DNA from 3 places in the Shewanella sp. WXL01 genome. Region 2 is predicted to be linked to each of the others. Evidence: predicted binding sites of a transcription regulator. Region 2 holds the regulator's gene; each other region holds the start of a gene.

Region 1 (5,775 bases), on a different contig from region 2:
GCCAGTACCGCTATATTGAATACGCGCATTGGCCACTCGAGTTGACTCAATCGTGTTGTCTGGAGTGATGTCTTCACTACGTACAATGCCAGTCACGCGAATGAACTCATCACCATTATTAATAGATATCCACTTTTCGCCGCGAATAACTAAGTTACCGTTACCTAGCACCTGCATCACATTGGCAGAGATGCTGCCGTTTAAGCTGTTTGATTGGTCGGCATCGGCTTCACGCTTGGTATTCATGCTATCTGAATAGCGAAAATCAATTGGAACGCCTTTGACTGTGACGTTTTTACCACCGGCATAAACTGGCTCAACACCAATCGAGTTATCTTTTTTCATCTCGTTATTGGCGCTTTTCGTTGCCTGAGTTGACTCTCTTAGCACCACTGTAATGATGTCGCCAACCTTATGGGCGCGAATATCTGAATACAGGCTTGAAGCATGGGCGTCCATAAAAATAGAGCCGGTATTTTGCACCTTAGTCGGCGGAGCGTCCGGGTACACAGGCGCGTAATACGGATCGTCCGGAATTGGTTTATTTTGAGTTGAGCTGCAGCCGAGCATCAATATCAGCGTGCCCATAAAAAGATACTTACCCATAACCCACCTCTATAAGTTTTGGTTAACGTAAGACAGCATCTGGTCAACCGCTGAAATTACTTTCGAATTCATCTCATAGATACGTTGTGACTGGATCAAGTTCACCAGCTCTTCAGTAACGTTTACATTCGACGTTTCCAGCGCGCCTTGACGAATGGCACCTAAGCCGTTTTCAGATGGTGTACCTTGAATAGGTGCACCACTGGCACCAGTTTCTGTGTACAGGTTTTGACCAAACGGGTCTAAACCCGCAGGGTTAATGAAATCAGACATAGAAAGCTGGCCAACTACCTGACTTTCAGTTGCGCCAGCGGTCATCACAGACACTTCACCTTGCGACGATACCGTAATACTGGTGGCATCTTCAGGAATGGTGATTGCGGGTTGAACCACATACCCTGAACCTGGCGTCACGATTTGACCAGTATCATCCAAACTAAACTGACCGTTACGGGTATAAGCGGTATTGCCATCAGGTAGCTGCACTTCAAAAAAGCCAGAACCTTCAATCATTAGATCCAGCGCATTGTCAGTGGTAAGCATATTGCCCTGGGTAAACATTTTTTGGGTGGCAACAACTTTAGTACCTGCACCCATATTCAAACCATTTGGCAACTTGGTGTTGTCAGCGCTAACGCCACCAGCTTGGTTTACAGTCTGATATAGCAGGTCTTCAAATACAGCGCGGCTTTTCTTAAAGCCTACAGTGCTAGCATTAGCGACATTGTTAGAAATAACAGAGATATCGGTTTGCTGAGCATCAAGGCCGGTTTTACTGATCCAGAGTGCTGGGTGCATAATTTGTTACTCCTAACTCATTCTTAATAATGATGATGACGCGCGGTCTAGCTCTTCCGCATTTTTCATCATCTTGACTTGCATTTCGTACTGACGCTGAATGTTGATCATCTCAACCATCTCGTGAACAGCGTTAACATTGCTGCCCTCAACTGCGCCATTTTCAACACGCACTGTTGGGTCTGTTGCTGCAACTTCACCGGAAGCTAAACGGAACAAGCCATCTTCACCGCGCATCATTTGATCGTTGCCTGGGTTAACGAATTTAATCCGGCCAACCTCTTCAATCACTTCAGCGGTCGCACCTTGTGGGCGAACAGAAATAATGCCTTCGCCGGAGATATGAACCTTTTCAATCGGCAGTGGCAGTACAATAGGACCGGCCTCTCCCATCACCGCTCGATCTGAGCTGTTAACAAGCAAACCTGTGCTATCAAACTTTAAACTGCCCGCGCGGGTATAAGCTTCGCTGCCATCTTGCGCTTGCACCGCCATCCAACCATCACCGTTAATGGCAATATCTAAATCACGACCTGTGGTGCGAATAGGGCCTTCTCTGAAGTTTGCGCCAGGGCTTTCAGCCATAGAAAACACGCGGGTAGGCATACCTTCGCCAAAGGCTTGCATGGCGCGAGCCTGATTCATGTCTGCTTTAAAGCCATCGGTATTGGCGTTGGCAAGGTTATTGGCACGCACTGCAAGTGCGTTCATACCTTGTTTTGCCCCTGTCATGGCGACATAAAGAAATTTGTCCATAACCGCTCCGTCAAACTTTTTGCTTTAGTTGCTTTAATGCAAAGATATCTGCAACTGCCGTGCCAAAAACAAAGTTATGTTTAACGACCGAAATAAGACATTGATATAGTTTGATTTAATTTAAAATTAGCGGTAACTAGACGAGTGAGGAGTAGTCAAAAACTTAGCGAGAAGCGGGAATGAAAAATGACATCAAAAATAAGGAAAAGTGTTGCCGCAAGGAAGCGGCAACACGATAGATAGAAGTTAGCGGATCTGCAACACTGTTTGGTTAAGGGTGTTGTTCACTTCTAGGGTACGCGAGTTAGCCTGGAAGTTACGCTGCGCAGAAATTAAGTCAACCAACTCAGTGGTTAAGTCAACGTTCGACTGCTCTAGCGCTGATGAACGAATGCTACCAAATGTGCCGCTGTTTGCTTCACCAGCAAGCGCTGGGCCTGAGTCTAGGCTGGCTTTCCAAGAAGTGTTACCCACCTGAGTTAAGCCTTGCTCATTAGCAAAACGTACCAGTGCAACACGTGCAAGCGGTACACTAGAACCGTTACTGTAACTGGCATTAACCAGACCATCACTACCGATGTTTACATTGGTCAAACGGCCAACCGTGGTGCCGTCTTGAGTTAACTCTGTCACCTCAAATGGCGATGCATACTGAGTTGGGTTGTTATAGTTAATCGTAATTGTTTGTGAACCATCAGCGCCAGGACCCAATACATCAGCACCGTTTACACCTAACACTTCAGTTGTGAGTACTGCAGGGTCTGTACCGGTAAATGCGCCTACATCGTTAAACTTAACAACACTACCAGACCAACCACCAGTTGTTTGCGCAGTACCAGTTGAATCAGGGTTACCGTCACCGGTTGTATCTTGTGGGTAAGTACCTGCTGTACCACCAGTCATATTTACCGGCTTACCATCTACTGCGTAGTATGCTACCCAGTTACTCTCACCTGTATGCGAGCCGCCTTGAGGCTTGACAAAGTAAGTGGTCATAATGTGAGCTTCACCTAGCGAATCATAAACGGTCACTGATGTAGAGCTATTAAAGGTGTCTGAGTCATTTGGATCGAACGCTGCAGGGTCTAACTCACTCTCACCTACGTTAAGGTTCATCTGCAGACCCACGTTAGAGGTCATTACAGGACTACCTGCAGTATCAGGGATTTTAATCGGTTGAGTAGTGGTTAAGCTCACCGAAGTCGAATTACCGTCTTCATCTACTGGGAAGCCTTGTAAGAAGTTACCCGCTGAGTCGACCATATAGTTGTTAGTATCAACTTTAAATGCACCGGCACGAGTAAATGCATGGTCCTGGGTTCCAATTTCAGATGACGTCACAAAGAAACCACCACCGCTAATCGCCATATCTAACGAGTTATTAGTGAACTGTAAGCTTCCTTGATGAAATTGCTGCGCCACTTGCGTTGTTGTCGCACCACCACCAACTGCTGTTTTACTGTTGGAGAAAATAGAATTGGCGTACACGTCAGCAAACTCTGCACGAGATTCTTTAAAACCAATCGTGTTAGCGTTCGCAATGTTGTTCGCGGTAGTATTCAAGTCTTTTTGTGCTGCTGCAATACCACTCAATGCAATATTAAATGACATAATAAACCCCTGTTATTCCTTCGTTTAGCTAGCTTTCTGACTAGCAAATCAATGCTTAAAAAGTTATGTATTAGCTTTCAGATACCGCTAGCACATCAGACAATTTAATGCCGCCTATACCACGTAAATTCAAAATTGCACCTGTTGACGCTGTACCCAATGACACGCTGGTCACGTGAGCATAAGTCGATACAGGTAGCTCTTCTGAAGTACCATCCACATTACCAGTGGCCTTGAGCGAGTATTGTCCCTCAGGTACTGGTTCCCCATTTTTATCTAAACCGTCCCATGACACGTCGATGTTACCGCCGGCGCTGCCATCTACTTCAAATGTCGCTACTGTCTGACCAGACTCATCCTCAACTCGAACCGTGATAGTGTCGACTGCGGAAGGCGTCGTGATCACCCCTTTCACTTCAGGGCTTTCTGCCGACAAATGACCTGTATCAGAAGGCACAAGTACTTTACGGCCAACAAGGCCAGAGGCTTGAAGCGCCTGACTTGAGCTCATTACTGTATTTAAGTTAATAATCTCTTCATTAAGGTTTGCGATACCATCTACCGTTGAAAACGACGCCATCTGAGCAATCATTTGGTCATTGTCAACTGGCTTGAATGGGTCTTGCATTGACAACTGCTGACTGAGCAGAGCAAAGAAGTCTTCTTGCTTAAGCATCTGGTCATTGTTGTTTTCTGGTACCACTTCTTCTTGCAAGCGCAAACCATCTAAATATGAGTTACCTGTAACCACAGTTTCTTTTTGAACAGAGGCACTCGTAACCGCAGAGGTGTTTGAAGTCGTACCCGCTGCTTGCGGCACTGATTGGCTGTAAGGATTAATAATGCTCACGACTTAATCTCCACTAAATACTTAAAATTACTTACCCATGCGAAGCGTTTGCTGCAACATATTCTTAGTTGCATCCGCCACCTGGACATTCATTTGATACGAGCGCGACGCAGAAATCATATCTGCCATTTCTTCCATCACATTCACGTTTGGCTTGTAAATGAAACCATCGTTGTCAGCCATAGGATGATCAGGAGCAAATTCTTTAAGTAGCGGCTTGTCGCTCTCAACGATACCCGCAACTTTCACGCTGTGATTGCCAGTTTGTTGACCCTGTGCCTTTTTCATTTCGGCCTCAAAAACTGGGTGGCGAGCGCGATAAGTTTGGTCAATACTGCTTGATACAGAATCGGCATTAGCGATATTACTGGCAGTAGTATTGAGTCTTACTGACTGAGCAGACATGCCTGAACCAGATACATTAAAGATATTAAATAAGCTCATAATTATTGCCCCGTTAATGCCTTACGCATGCCTTTAAACTTGCCATCTAGAAAACCAAGTGACATCTGATACTCAAGTGAATTTTGCATAAAGGCTGATTGCTCTTGCTGCATATCAACTGTATTGCCGTCTCCGGTATCGGGCTGATTTGGTACCCGGTACTGCACGTGTTGACGACTTAATGCGGCAAGATCAAAGTGTTTTTCTGACGTTTGCGACATTGATAGCCCCTTCTGGCGAGAAGTTGCCGCTTTCATTGCCGCCTCAAAGTTAACGTCTTGCGCTTTATAGTGAGGAGTATCGGCATTAGCGATATTGCTAGAAAGCACCTCAGCGCGCTGGGCACGAATACCAAGCGAGTGTTGGTGTACTCCTAATGCTTTATCAAAATTAATCGCCATAAAATTGCCTCCTTTAACGCTTATTGGAATAAAAGCAAAGGCTGTGCCAACAATTTTAAAGACTATAAAGTAATACGATGGTGGGAGGTTAATTGGCGTGCAATAAAAACGCCACGAACAAACGTACGTGGCGTGTCACAAGAAAAAATATATTAAGCTATTGAATTATAAAATTAAGATTTCTTTTGGTAATAAATCCCTGGATTACAACGCACCATGTCAAATTCGTCAGTCAATCCAGCGATAGACTCAGAAGCCCCTAAAAACAGAATCCCTTTTGGGTTCAAAGCGGCAGCAAATTGCCGCAGT
Region 2 (5,775 bases):
GAAGGCGGTAGGTCTATCAGTTTGTGTCGCTGACGGGCACCCGTTTGTTAAGCAACACTGTGATATGACAACCAGTATTAACGGTGGTCACGGCGCGCTGCGTGAGTTAACCGATCTACTTTTGCAAAGCCAAGATAAACTGGCTAGCGCTCACGGTATGAGTGTATGAGCCGAGTCACCCTCGCCATCATCGCGTTTTTTAGCGCCGCGCTTATTCTCTATTGGCAAGTACAAGCCAAGCGTAACGAGCAAGCTCTAAAAGTCGACTCAGGTGTCGACCGCCCAGAGTTTATCGCTAACGATCTTAAAACCACCACCTTTAATGATTTAGGGCAGATCGAAAGCCGAGTGAGTGCTAAACACATGGAGCATTTTGAGTCGACTAACATGACTCACTTTACTGACCCTGTTTATCTGGTGTTTCCTGAAGATGGCGAAGCACAATGGCAACTGAGTGCTAGCAAAGGTCAATTAGATAAAAATAAAGATGTGGTGACGCTCAGCCAAGATGTACTTATTGATGCAGTTGACGTTGATGAGCCTTTGCAATCGCTGAGCACACAACAGATACAATTGGATTTAAATACCTTAATTGGCACCTCTAAATCAGCGGTATTTATCGAGGGCAAAGGCTTTCAAATTCAAGGTTTAGGTTTACATGCAGACCTAAATACTCAAGAATTAACACTACTTAGTCAGGTAGAAGGACGTTATGAACCACGTTAATCCACGCCAGATGTTGTTGGCTTCAGCAATTGTTGCCCTTGGGTTTGTTAGCCCAATGAGCTCCCTTGAAGCAAAAGAAGGCGACTTACAGCAGCAAGTAAAAATTAGCTCAGTTAGCCAAAAGGCAGATATAAAAAATAACCAAATCATTTTTTATGGTCCAGTGACTGTGGTTCAAGGTTCAATCAATATTCAAGCAGATGAACTACGCGCATTTACTTCTGATAACTCTGTAACCAAAACCTTAGTCGCCACTGGTAACCCTGCGACTTTTTCACAAGAGTTAGACGACGGTAAAATCGGTACCGCTAGCGCCTCTGAAGTACGCTACGACCTCGCAAGCACCACCTTGACGCTAACAGGTAAGGCTAAGCTTGACCAAGCAGGCAGTCAGGTGACAGGCGATATCATTCGCTACAACATTGATAAGCAAGAACTCATAGCCCAAAGTAAGGGCGATGAGCGAGTGATAACCATTATCCAGCCAGAGAACTTCCAAGATCCGTCAGAGCAAGCGCCTGTCGAGCAGCAGCCTGAGCCGCAAACGCGAATAGAACAACAGCAAGAGCCATCAACACAAGGTAATCAGTAGGCTAAGTAATGACAGAGCAAATCACCTTAACGGCTGAAAACCTGGCTAAAAGCTATAAGAACCGCCAAGTAGTGAAAGACGTAAGCTTATCGGTTTCCACTGGGCAAATTGTTGGTCTACTGGGCCCAAATGGTGCAGGTAAAACCACTACCTTTTACATGGTTGTTGGACTTGTAAAAAGCGACCACGGGCGCATTTTAATTGATGCCGATGATTTAACTTCTGATCCAATGCATCTGCGTGCGCGCAAAGGCATTGGTTACTTACCCCAAGAGGCAAGCATCTTCCGTAAGCTAACTGTACACGACAACATCATGGCAGTTTTACAAACACGTAAAGAGCTAACTAAAGAGCAACGTGTTGAAGAACTTGAACATTTACTCGAAGAATTCCATATCACTCACATTCGCGATAGCCAAGGTATGGCATTATCAGGCGGTGAACGTCGCCGAGTAGAAATTGCCCGGGCACTGGCTGCAAACCCGAAATTTATCTTGCTCGATGAACCATTTGCGGGGGTTGACCCAATTTCGGTAATCGACATCAAGAAAATTATTCAGCAACTCAAATCTCGTGGTCTAGGGGTGTTGATCACTGACCATAATGTGCGTGAAACCCTCGATGTTTGTGAGCATGCTTATATCGTGAGCCAGGGCAACTTAATTGCCGAGGGGACACCAGATGAGATCTTGAGCGATCAGCAAGTTCGTGCAGTATACTTAGGTGAACAATTCAAGCTATAGTTATTGATGTTTTGGTTTCGCTCGCTCAACTACATGGGCGGCGACAGCATTAGCTTCGACTGAGTACCAATCCAGTCTCTCCTAAGGAAGCCAATTACAAGCATTAATGTGTGTCTCTTATACGATACCTAGGGATAAGTGGTAAATGAAAGCGTCACTACAGCTCAAAATGGGTCAACACCTGACTATGACCCCACAACTGCAACAGGCAATTCGCCTACTGCAGCTGTCTTCATTGGAGCTACAACAAGAAATACAACAAGCATTAGACTCTAACCCACTGCTTGAAGTAGAAGAAGAATTTTACGACGGTAAAGACGCCTCAAAAGACAAACAAGATCAAGCTGATACCGATTTTAGTGAAGCAAGCCAAAAGTCTGCTGAAACAGACACTTCCAACGTTGATCTCGCAGACTCGCTCAATAAAGAATCTATGCCTGACGAGCTGCCAATGGACACCACCTGGGATGAAGTCTATACAGCCTCACCAGTTGCCAGCACTGGCGCAACCAGCTCTGGATCACGCGACGATGATATGCCATTTCAAGGCGAGACCACAGAAGGTCTATACGAGCATTTAGAATGGCAAAAAAACCTCACTCCTTTTTCTGATACCGATTTAGCCATCGCCACCGCCATTATCGATGCCATTGACGATACAGGCTATTTAACCCAAAGCACCGAAGATATCCTTAGCGCCATGGGCGATGAAGAGGTTGAGCTAGAAGAGGTTGAAGCAGTACTTAAACGTATTCAGCATTTTGACCCCATTGGCGTTGCTGCGCGCGATCTAAGTGAGTGCCTGCTTATACAGTTAGCGCAATTTCCTAATGACACCCCTCATATTGACAATGCGCGTATGTTGATTGCCAACTATCTCGACCTAATTGCTGGCCGTGATTTTCGTTTACTTATGCGTAAAACCAAGCTTAAAGAAGATGAACTTAGGGAAGCAATTCACCTGATCCAATCATTGAATCCAAAGCCTGGTGCGGCAATCACACCTAGTGATGATGAATATGTCATACCTGATGTGTCAGTATTAAAGAAAAATGGCCGCTGGGTCGTGGAGCTTAACCCTGACAACATGCCAAAAATTGGTGTCAATCAGCATTACGCTTCTATGGCTCGTAGCACCAAAAGCCAGGCTGACAGCCAGTTTATTCGCGGTCATTTGCAAGAGGCTAAATGGTTCATTAAGAGTCTAGAAAGCCGTAATGACACCCTGTTAAAAGTGGCCAACTGTATCGTACAGTTCCAACAAGGCTTCTTTGAATATGGTGAAGAAGCCATGAAACCAATGGTACTCAACGATATTGCTGAGGCCGTCGAGATGCATGAATCCACTATTTCCAGGGTTACCACACAAAAGTACATGCATACGCCACGCGGTCTGTTTGAACTCAAATACTTTTTCTCAAGCCATGTCAGCACAGATGACGGTGGCGAATGCTCATCTACAGCTATTCGCGCCTTTATCAAAAAGCTGGTCGCCGCTGAAAATCAGAAAAAGCCATTAAGCGATAGCAAAATGGCACAACTGTTAGCGGAGCAAGGGATTAATGTTGCTCGTCGTACGATAGCGAAATACCGTGAAGCAATGCTTATCCCGCCCTCAAACCAACGTAAGAGCTTATAAGCTCAATCAAAGGAGGACGATATATGCAAATAAACCTAACGGGGCACCACATTGAGTTAACTGACTCACTCAGAGAGTATGTTGACAGTAAATTTGCCAAACTAGAACGTCATTTTGAGCAAATCAACAATGTGCACGTTATCCTAAATGTCGACAAACAAGTACAAAAGGCTGAGGCTAAAGTCAGCCTTAGTGGAGGAGAAGTCTTCGCCACTTCTGAACATAGCGACATGTATGCTGCAATCGACTCTTTGATCAGCAAACTTGACCGCCAGGTAATCAAACATAAAGAGAAGCTAACCAAGCATTAATGATGGAAATTCGTACCATCCTGCAGCCGGAGTGCACTGCCTGTGCCACTCCGGGCAGTAAAAAAAAGGTATTGCAACTCATTAGCGAAATCGCAGCAGAGCAATACACAGACCTTTCAGCACAAGAAATTTTCGAAAGTCTTGTCGCTCGTGAAAAAAAAGGTAGTACAGGTATAGGCAATGGTATCGCGATTCCCCACGGTCGTTTAGACAATATCGAGCAGCCCATTGCGGTGTTTATCAAGTGCGATGAATCAATTGATTTCGATGCCATCGACAACAAGCCTGTCGATTTACTATTTGCGCTTATTGTACCGTCAGATCAATGTCAGCAACATTTAGCGACGTTGGCTTATATTGCAGAAAAACTTAATGACAAGCAAACACTCAAACAGTTACGTAAATCAACAGATAAAACTCAACTCTATCAGGTGATCGCTCAATGAAACTGGTTATCGTCTCAGGTCGTTCAGGCTCAGGAAAGTCCGTTGCACTTAGGGTGCTAGAAGACTTAGGTTACTACTGTGTCGACAATCTGCCGATCCCATTGATCAATACATTGCTTGAGCAGCTTAAAGGCTCACATGAGCTTATTGCGATTAGCGTTGATGTGCGCAACATAAAGGAGCAAGGAAAAGTACTGCAGGCTCAGCTACAACTATTACCAGCCGATATCAGTATCACTAGCTTCTTTTTGAGCTCGAACGACAAAGTGCTACTCAAACGTTATAGCGAAACGCGCCGTTTACATCCATTGTCTAAGCAACACCTGTCTTTGCAAGACGCCATAATTCAAGAAGGTAAATTACTCGAGCCTATTTCGAATATAACTGACCACTTTATTGATACCTCCGAGTTCAACATCTATGAGCTCAGTGACAAGGTTAGAGAAATTTTGCTTGGCAGTGTCGACCGTGAACTGGTGATCAATATCAACTCGTTTGGCTTTAAATATGGTATGCCTAAAGAAGCAGACTTTATGTTTGATGTGCGCTTTCTACCTAACCCTCACTGGGAGCCTGAGCTAAGACCACTAACAGGCCTAGACAAAGGGGTACAAAATTTCCTTAATCAGCAACCTCAGGTAGGTAAGTTTGTTCTGCAAATCGACAATTTTTTCGAAACCTGGATGCCGCAACTTGAGCGTAACAACCGCAGCTATGTCACCATCGCGATAGGTTGTACTGGTGGTCAACACCGCTCAGTGTTTATTGCTGAACAAGTAGCAAAACGCCTTAGCACGCACATCAAACACAAAATACTTGTGAGTCACCGCGAGCTAAGCACGCCAGCACAAAGCTAGCCTATACTTATAAAAAGTGCACAACCCTATGCTGCAACGACAAATAACCATATCTAACAAGCTCGGGCTGCACGCTCGCGCAGCAACTAAACTAGCAACCCTAGCTGCGAAATTCGACGCCGAAATAACGCTTATCCATGGCGACAAGCAAGCAAGCGCAGCCAGCGTATTAGGGCTATTAATGTTGGAAAGCGGTGTAGGAAAAACCATTACCCTCACAGCTAGCGGTAATGATGCTCAGGCTGCACTCGATGCAGTAAGCGCATTGATTGATGCTAAGTTCGAGGAAAACAGTTAACCCTCTGTGATACAAGCGAATTTTTAACATCAATATCATAAAAATGAATTAGTGGTACTCGACTTGATAAGCTACCATTAGCAAAATTTTTTTGGGGAGAGTCTACCAATGGGTGTCGAAGTTTTAGATACAGAGCTAACAGAGCAAAGACTCAATCAACTCA
Region 3 (5,775 bases), on a different contig from region 2:
TACCGTCCATATCACACACTAACCCTCTCGCGAGCAGGCTCACCCCAGTTGCTGGGTCAATATTATCTAGCGCAAACAAACCATCTTCGCCTAGATCAAAAATAGCAACTGCACTTCCCTCAACCCAAGCTGCAATACCAGTACCTTTTGGTAAGCTAGTTGCGTCACATACATCTACCCAGCTCATACTAGCTCCTCCATTTGCTCTGTTTTTTGTTTATTTTGTTGCTGATCATTCTGTTGTGGATCATGCTGTTGTGGATCTGAGTCTAGAATTTGTTTTATCGCAATATTGCCAGCACCTTGTGAGTTGTCGGCATTAACTGCAGGGAAGCGCTGCTCCCTAATACGTTGATATTGATGAGTTGCAACCTTAGGCGCACTGTCTGGGTTAACAAACTCGTTGAATCTCGCCAGGAACTCAGGTTTTTCAAGACTGGTTTTCCACTCACACTGATAACGTTCAACAATCAGATCCATTTGAGCTTCTAACTCAGCGTTAACACCTAACGCGTCTTCAATAACAACGGATTGTAAGTACTCAAGACCACCTTCTAATGATTCCATCCAGGTTGAGGTACGCTGCAGCTTGTCTGCTGTTTTAACATAGAACATCAAGATACGATCGATATAGGTATACAGCTCTTCGGTGGTTAAGTCGGTGGCGAATAAATCAGCGTGGCGTGGACGCATACCGCCGTTACCAGCAACATATAGATTCCAGCCTTTATCTGAAGCAATAACGCCGATATCTTTGCTTTGTGCCTCAGCGCACTCACGGGTACAACCTGATACGGCAAACTTTAATTTGTGCGGACTGCGAAGACCCTTGTAGCGATTTTCAAGTGCGATCGCCATGCCAACTGAATCTTGTACGCCATAGCGACACCAGGTGCTACCCACACATGATTTGACCGTTCGCAATGACTTACCATAGGCGTGGCCCGTTTCAAAACCAGCATCAATAAGGCGTTTCCAAATCTCAGGTAATTGCGCTAACTGAGCGCCAAACAAGTCGATACGTTGACCGCCAGTAATCTTGGTATAGAGGTCATATTCTTTAGCGACTTGACCAATTTCAATCAGCTTGTCTGGGGTGATTTCACCACCAGCAATACGCGGCACAATCGAGTAAGTGCCATCTTTTTGCAGGTTACCTAAATAAGCATCATTAGTGTCTTGCAAGGCAACGTGTGATAAGTCTTGATTGAGCACATAGTCGTTACTTAGGCTGGCGAATATCGACGCAGCAGCTGGCTTGCAGATATCGCAACCATAGTGATGGCCATCTGTTGATTTACCATGGGTTTTAATCAAGGTCTCAAAGTCTTTAATGCCTTCAACTTTACAAATGTGGTACAAAGCCTGGCGGTCATGCTCAAAGTGCTCACAAATGCCTTTATTGAAATCGAGTCCTTCAGCTTCCAGCGTTTGATCAATAATTTTTTGCACTAAAGGCGCACAGCCACCGCAGCCTGAAGCCGCGCGGGTACAGGCTTTTATCTCCGGCATGTTGTGACTACCGGCTTTTACCGCTTCAACAATATCGCCCTTGGTCACTTGATGGCAGGAACATACGATCGAAGTATCTTTTAAATCGGCTTCACTTTCAGCGCCAGCAAGTAGTATATCGACCGCTGAGCCTTCGATTTCATCCTGAGACAAATATAGATCTAACAGTTTGTTGTAATCAGCATTATCACCAATTAGCACTGCACCTTTGAGAAGCGTGCCTGACTCATCTAACCAAAGCTTTTTATAAATGCCAGCTTGATTGTCTGAAAGCTCCACGTATTGGGCATTTTCAAAGCCACGACTTTCACCAATGGCAGCCACATCAACACCTAACAATTTAAGTTTGGTACTCATATCAGCACCTTTAAACTGCTGGGTTTGCGACGCGCTATCGGTGCCCGCCGCAATATGTGATGCTACGACACGAGCCATTTGATAACCAGGTGCTACAAGTCCAAATATTCGCCCTTGCCACAATGCGCACTCGCCAATCGCGTACACATCTTTTGCCGAGGTTAAGCAGTCATCGTTAATTTCAATACCACCGCGCTCACCAATCGCGATCCCTGAGCTGCGAGCAAGGCTATCTTGAGGTCGAATACCGGCTGAGAACACGATCATGTCAGTTTCAAGATAAGTATCATCATTGAAAGTCATTCGGTGCAGCGCGGTTTCGCCGTCTATAATCGCCGTGGTAGCTTTAGAGGTATGCACGCTTACCCCCAGATCTTCAATCTTGCTACATAGCAGCTCACCTGCTTTGTCATTCAATTGTACTGGCATTAATTGAGGTGCAAACTCCACCACATGGGTTTTAACCCCTAACTGCTTTAGAGCGTTAGCAGCTTCAAGCCCGAGTAGACCACCACCAACAACAACCCCGACTTTAGACTTATTCGCTGCGGCAGTAATCGCCTCTAAGTCTTCAATGGTTCGGTATACTAAACACTGCTCACGTTCGTTACCGTTAATTGGCGGGACAAAAGGAAATGAGCCTGTGGCTAACACTAACTTGTCATAGTCAAAGCACTCGCCCGACTCTGTTGTAAGTGTTTTAGACTCGGAATCTATGCCAGTGACTTTGGCATTTAAATGCAGATTGATATCCTGACTTTGATAGTCTTCAATACTTGCCAACATCAATGGGTCAGCACTATTTGTTTCAAAGTACTTAGATAATTGTACGCGGTCGTACGCTGGTCGAGGCTCTTCACCAAATACATGTATCTCAAAGCTCTGCTGCAACTTTAACGAACAAATTTGCTCGATAAAGTGATGGCCAACCATACCATTACCTATCACGACTAACTTAGGTTTTATGTCTGCCATTTCCGGCTCCTTCTGTCCCCACTACACACGATTTATGTTCAAATTAATTTTTAGCCCGGCCAGCAAATGAATAGCTATTCACTATCGCCGTGCTTTTATTGAACTATCCTGCTGTGACTTTGCAGCGACCATGCCAAGGCGCACGTTCAACTAAACACTTGTTAAATAAAGGTTAAAACAAAAGATTCAATTTTCCAGGCATTAAAGAATGCTCCGATTGAGAGCAACTGCACCAAATGAATGCGACAACAAAAACACGTAACCAACTGTTTTATATCTATAAAAATCAAATGCAACTACCACTTTAGGGGTAGCCTGGGGCGTATTCAAAGCATTTGCTCCTTAGTTTCCCCCCACAGGAATAGTTGGGTGTAACAGAGATGAGTAACAATAAATATTCATTAGAGGCGAAATTAGATAGGACGAAATAAGCGATGACTCGGTTCATGCAAATAGTCAAAATAGGCAATGAGTAATCGCTGAAAACACGAAATACTAAAGAGTTAAAGATATGCTTGGTGAGAAGCTGTGATGCTACAGAGCTGTACTTTGCAAATTAAGTCTACAAGTACTAATGCAGCCCATAAGCTATCAGCCTAATTTAGGGATGAAGGTCAAGGTAGCGCAACCCAATTTATAATAAGACGTTTATTAAACTTTGATATTGAGGTCTAGCGTTGCGCGCTGGTTTAATACTCATATTCTCTAAGCGAGTACATCTGAGCTAGTACATCTAAGCAACTTGCAGTTTAGCTTTAAATTTTTGCTGATGCCGTTGTTGCCATAGCGTTTGAACATTGATGTAGTCACCAGTACTTAGCTCACTTTCGCTATAACTAGCAATCTTTGGATTGTCGGCATTCAGGGTTTGAGTTAATTCAAGCAGTTTAATTACCAGTGCAAGGCTAGACTCGACACTGCTCATCGCTTGGTCAAGTATCTGAGTCGCGTTTTCAAGCTTGTTAGCTGCTCCAGATAATGCACCATGTTGCCAAATATGCATGAGCTCAGCACTATCGAGCGCAGTCTGACCTGTTTTGGCACCGGAAAACGCTTCTAAGCGAGTAGCAAGATTAATCAGACCTTTTTGACTTGAGTGACTCGAACTATTTGAATGACCTTGAGTATTTAGCCAACTAACCTGAGTTGAGACACGCGGGTTAATCTCAGTTTCACCTTGCAACCCTTTAAAGGTGGCAACTAGTTGATCATAATTGTTATTACTTGATAAAGCTTGAGCATTGGCCATGATTTCAGCGATCGCTAAATGCTGTTTATCAAGACCTGGATGAAAGTAACTGCGCAGCGACAGCCTTGCATTAGTCGGGTTCACACAACGAACCGCCATTTGAACTAAGCTGCGCAGGCCTAGCTCTTGATGCAAAGCGCGGCAGTCATCAAGCACAGGTAACATATCGTGGGCTTCTACATAGACAATGTTATCGGATGTAAGTGCAAATTGTGCTTGCTCCGCTGTGGTAGCCGCTTTAATGTCCAGCGCATTAACACTGCAGGCGACGTGGCGGCGATGAGCCAAAGATAAACTATCGCCATGAAGCAAAACCCTGTGCCCTAGCTGAGCCAGCAACTTTGCAGCTAGCAACAACCAGGGTAATTGCTCACGCTTGCCTGCATAAACAGGCCAATCAATGTCCACCTTGAGTTGCTGCCAGCTAGGTGAAACCAATTGCTTGAGCGCCATTGCAGCACCGGCAATTTCTTCAGCGCTCTCACCGCGAACGCGCATTAGCATCATCGCACTGGCCATTTGCACTTGCGACACTAAACCACAGGCAAAGCCAGCAAATAAATACTGTGACTCGACTAAGGTTAAGTTACGTGAGCCTTTTACGCCCTTACCTAACGCCTTAATCAATTGCTTAAAATCTACGGTTTCAAGCTGACATTTAATATCAGTAAGGTGTGATGCGCTTTCTGCTCCAGTATTTATCACTAAGGCTAACTCCGAGTTTATGAATATTAAGCGCGAGATTGAGCCCGAGCTAATTTAGAATAACTAAGCTAGCTTCAGTGCTTGTGTATCTAATGCTCGTGTCTCTAGCGCTTGTGTCTCTAATGTACCTAGCATTTGATTTAGCGCGCGGCCTATTTTTACCACTTCACCAACAATAATCAGTGTGGGGCCATGGTGCATAATGGTTTTAGCTTTGCTAGCCATATCTTTAACACTGGCGTAGGTAATAATTTGATCGCGCCTGCCGCCATTGGTTACCAGCGCAACAGGTAAATCAGCTTTACAGTTTGCACTCAATAATCCATGGCTAATCGCCTGTGCTTGCTCTTTACCCATATAAAAAACCAGTGTTGATTCTGCATCTAATAAAGCGCGCCACTGTTTTGCTGCTTGCTCGAAACCCGGCTCAGACATGCGCGTACCGGTAATTAGGGTAACGCTACGAGCATGGCCGCGATAAGTTAAAGGAATACTGGTACTCGATGCGCAGCCAAGCGCGGCTGTCACTCCTGGGATAAACTCGCTTTTTACTCCATGCTTGGCAAGATAGATTGCTTCTTCCGCGCCTCTACCAAAGATATGCGGATCGCCGCCTTTCAAACGCACGACTTTTTTACCTTTAAGCGCAAGTTTAAGCAGCAATGCGTTAATATCATCTTGCTTAGCGCTGCTTTGCCCGCATCGCTTGCCGACAAAATGGCGCTCACACTCTGGTGTTGCTAAGGTCAATATCTCAGCGCTGACTAAACTGTCATAAACCAAGGCATCGGCGTTTTGTACTCGGTTAGCCGCCTTTAACGTGAGCAACTCAAGCTCACCACAACCCGCGCCTACAATAGCAACTTCACCCGAACTGAGTTGGCTGCTACAAAATCTATCCTCAATTACGCTAAGTCTGCTTGTATTTAATTTGGTTAAGTGTGTCATTAGGCAACATCCTCCTTAGCAGGTTTTTC

Evidence for each region. Region 2 encodes sigma-54, which starts transcription at its own class of promoters, with help from an activator protein. Its sites were predicted from a motif close to GTTGGCACGNNNNTNGNNT; they were not measured.
Region 1: a site for sigma-54 is predicted at 2,209-2,227, ahead of flgF (flagellar basal-body rod protein FlgF). Genes of this name have one in related genera too.
Region 3: a site for sigma-54 is predicted at 2,964-2,982, ahead of nirB (nitrite reductase large subunit NirB). Genes of this name have one in related genera too.

Annotation. Positions count from the first base shown of each region.
Region 1 covers NZ_JAAIKQ010000002.1:278,831-284,605, reverse strand. Annotated here, with positions in the region: gene flgH (flagellar basal body L-ring protein FlgH) at 1-606, opposite strand, end outside; gene flgG (flagellar basal-body rod protein FlgG) at 616-1,404, opposite strand; gene flgF (flagellar basal-body rod protein FlgF) at 1,417-2,160, opposite strand; gene flgE (flagellar hook protein FlgE) at 2,407-3,771, opposite strand; gene flgD (flagellar hook assembly protein FlgD) at 3,842-4,621, opposite strand; gene flgC (flagellar basal body rod protein FlgC) at 4,649-5,065, opposite strand; gene flgB (flagellar basal body rod protein FlgB) at 5,068-5,466, opposite strand; gene G3R49_RS06400 (protein-glutamate O-methyltransferase CheR) at 5,640-5,775, opposite strand, start outside.
Region 2 covers NZ_JAAIKQ010000001.1:593,054-598,828, reverse strand. Annotated here, with positions in the region: gene kdsC (3-deoxy-manno-octulosonate-8-phosphatase KdsC) at 1-169, shown strand, start outside; gene lptC (LPS export ABC transporter periplasmic protein LptC) at 166-726, shown strand; gene lptA (lipopolysaccharide transport periplasmic protein LptA) at 737-1,318, shown strand; gene lptB (LPS export ABC transporter ATP-binding protein) at 1,327-2,061, shown strand; gene G3R49_RS02425 (RNA polymerase factor sigma-54) at 2,207-3,700, shown strand; gene hpf (ribosome hibernation promoting factor) at 3,724-4,011, shown strand; gene ptsN (PTS IIA-like nitrogen regulatory protein PtsN) at 4,014-4,457, shown strand; gene rapZ (RNase adapter RapZ) at 4,454-5,314, shown strand; gene G3R49_RS02405 (HPr family phosphocarrier protein) at 5,343-5,612, shown strand; gene mgtE (magnesium transporter) at 5,721-5,775, shown strand, end outside.
Region 3 covers NZ_JAAIKQ010000002.1:809,048-814,822, reverse strand. Annotated here, with positions in the region: gene nirD (nitrite reductase small subunit NirD) at 1-187, opposite strand, end outside; gene nirB (nitrite reductase large subunit NirB) at 184-2,844, opposite strand; gene G3R49_RS08575 (glycosyl transferase) at 3,578-4,798, opposite strand; gene cobA (uroporphyrinogen-III C-methyltransferase) at 4,862-5,746, opposite strand; gene G3R49_RS08565 (molybdopterin-dependent oxidoreductase) at 5,746-5,775, opposite strand, start outside.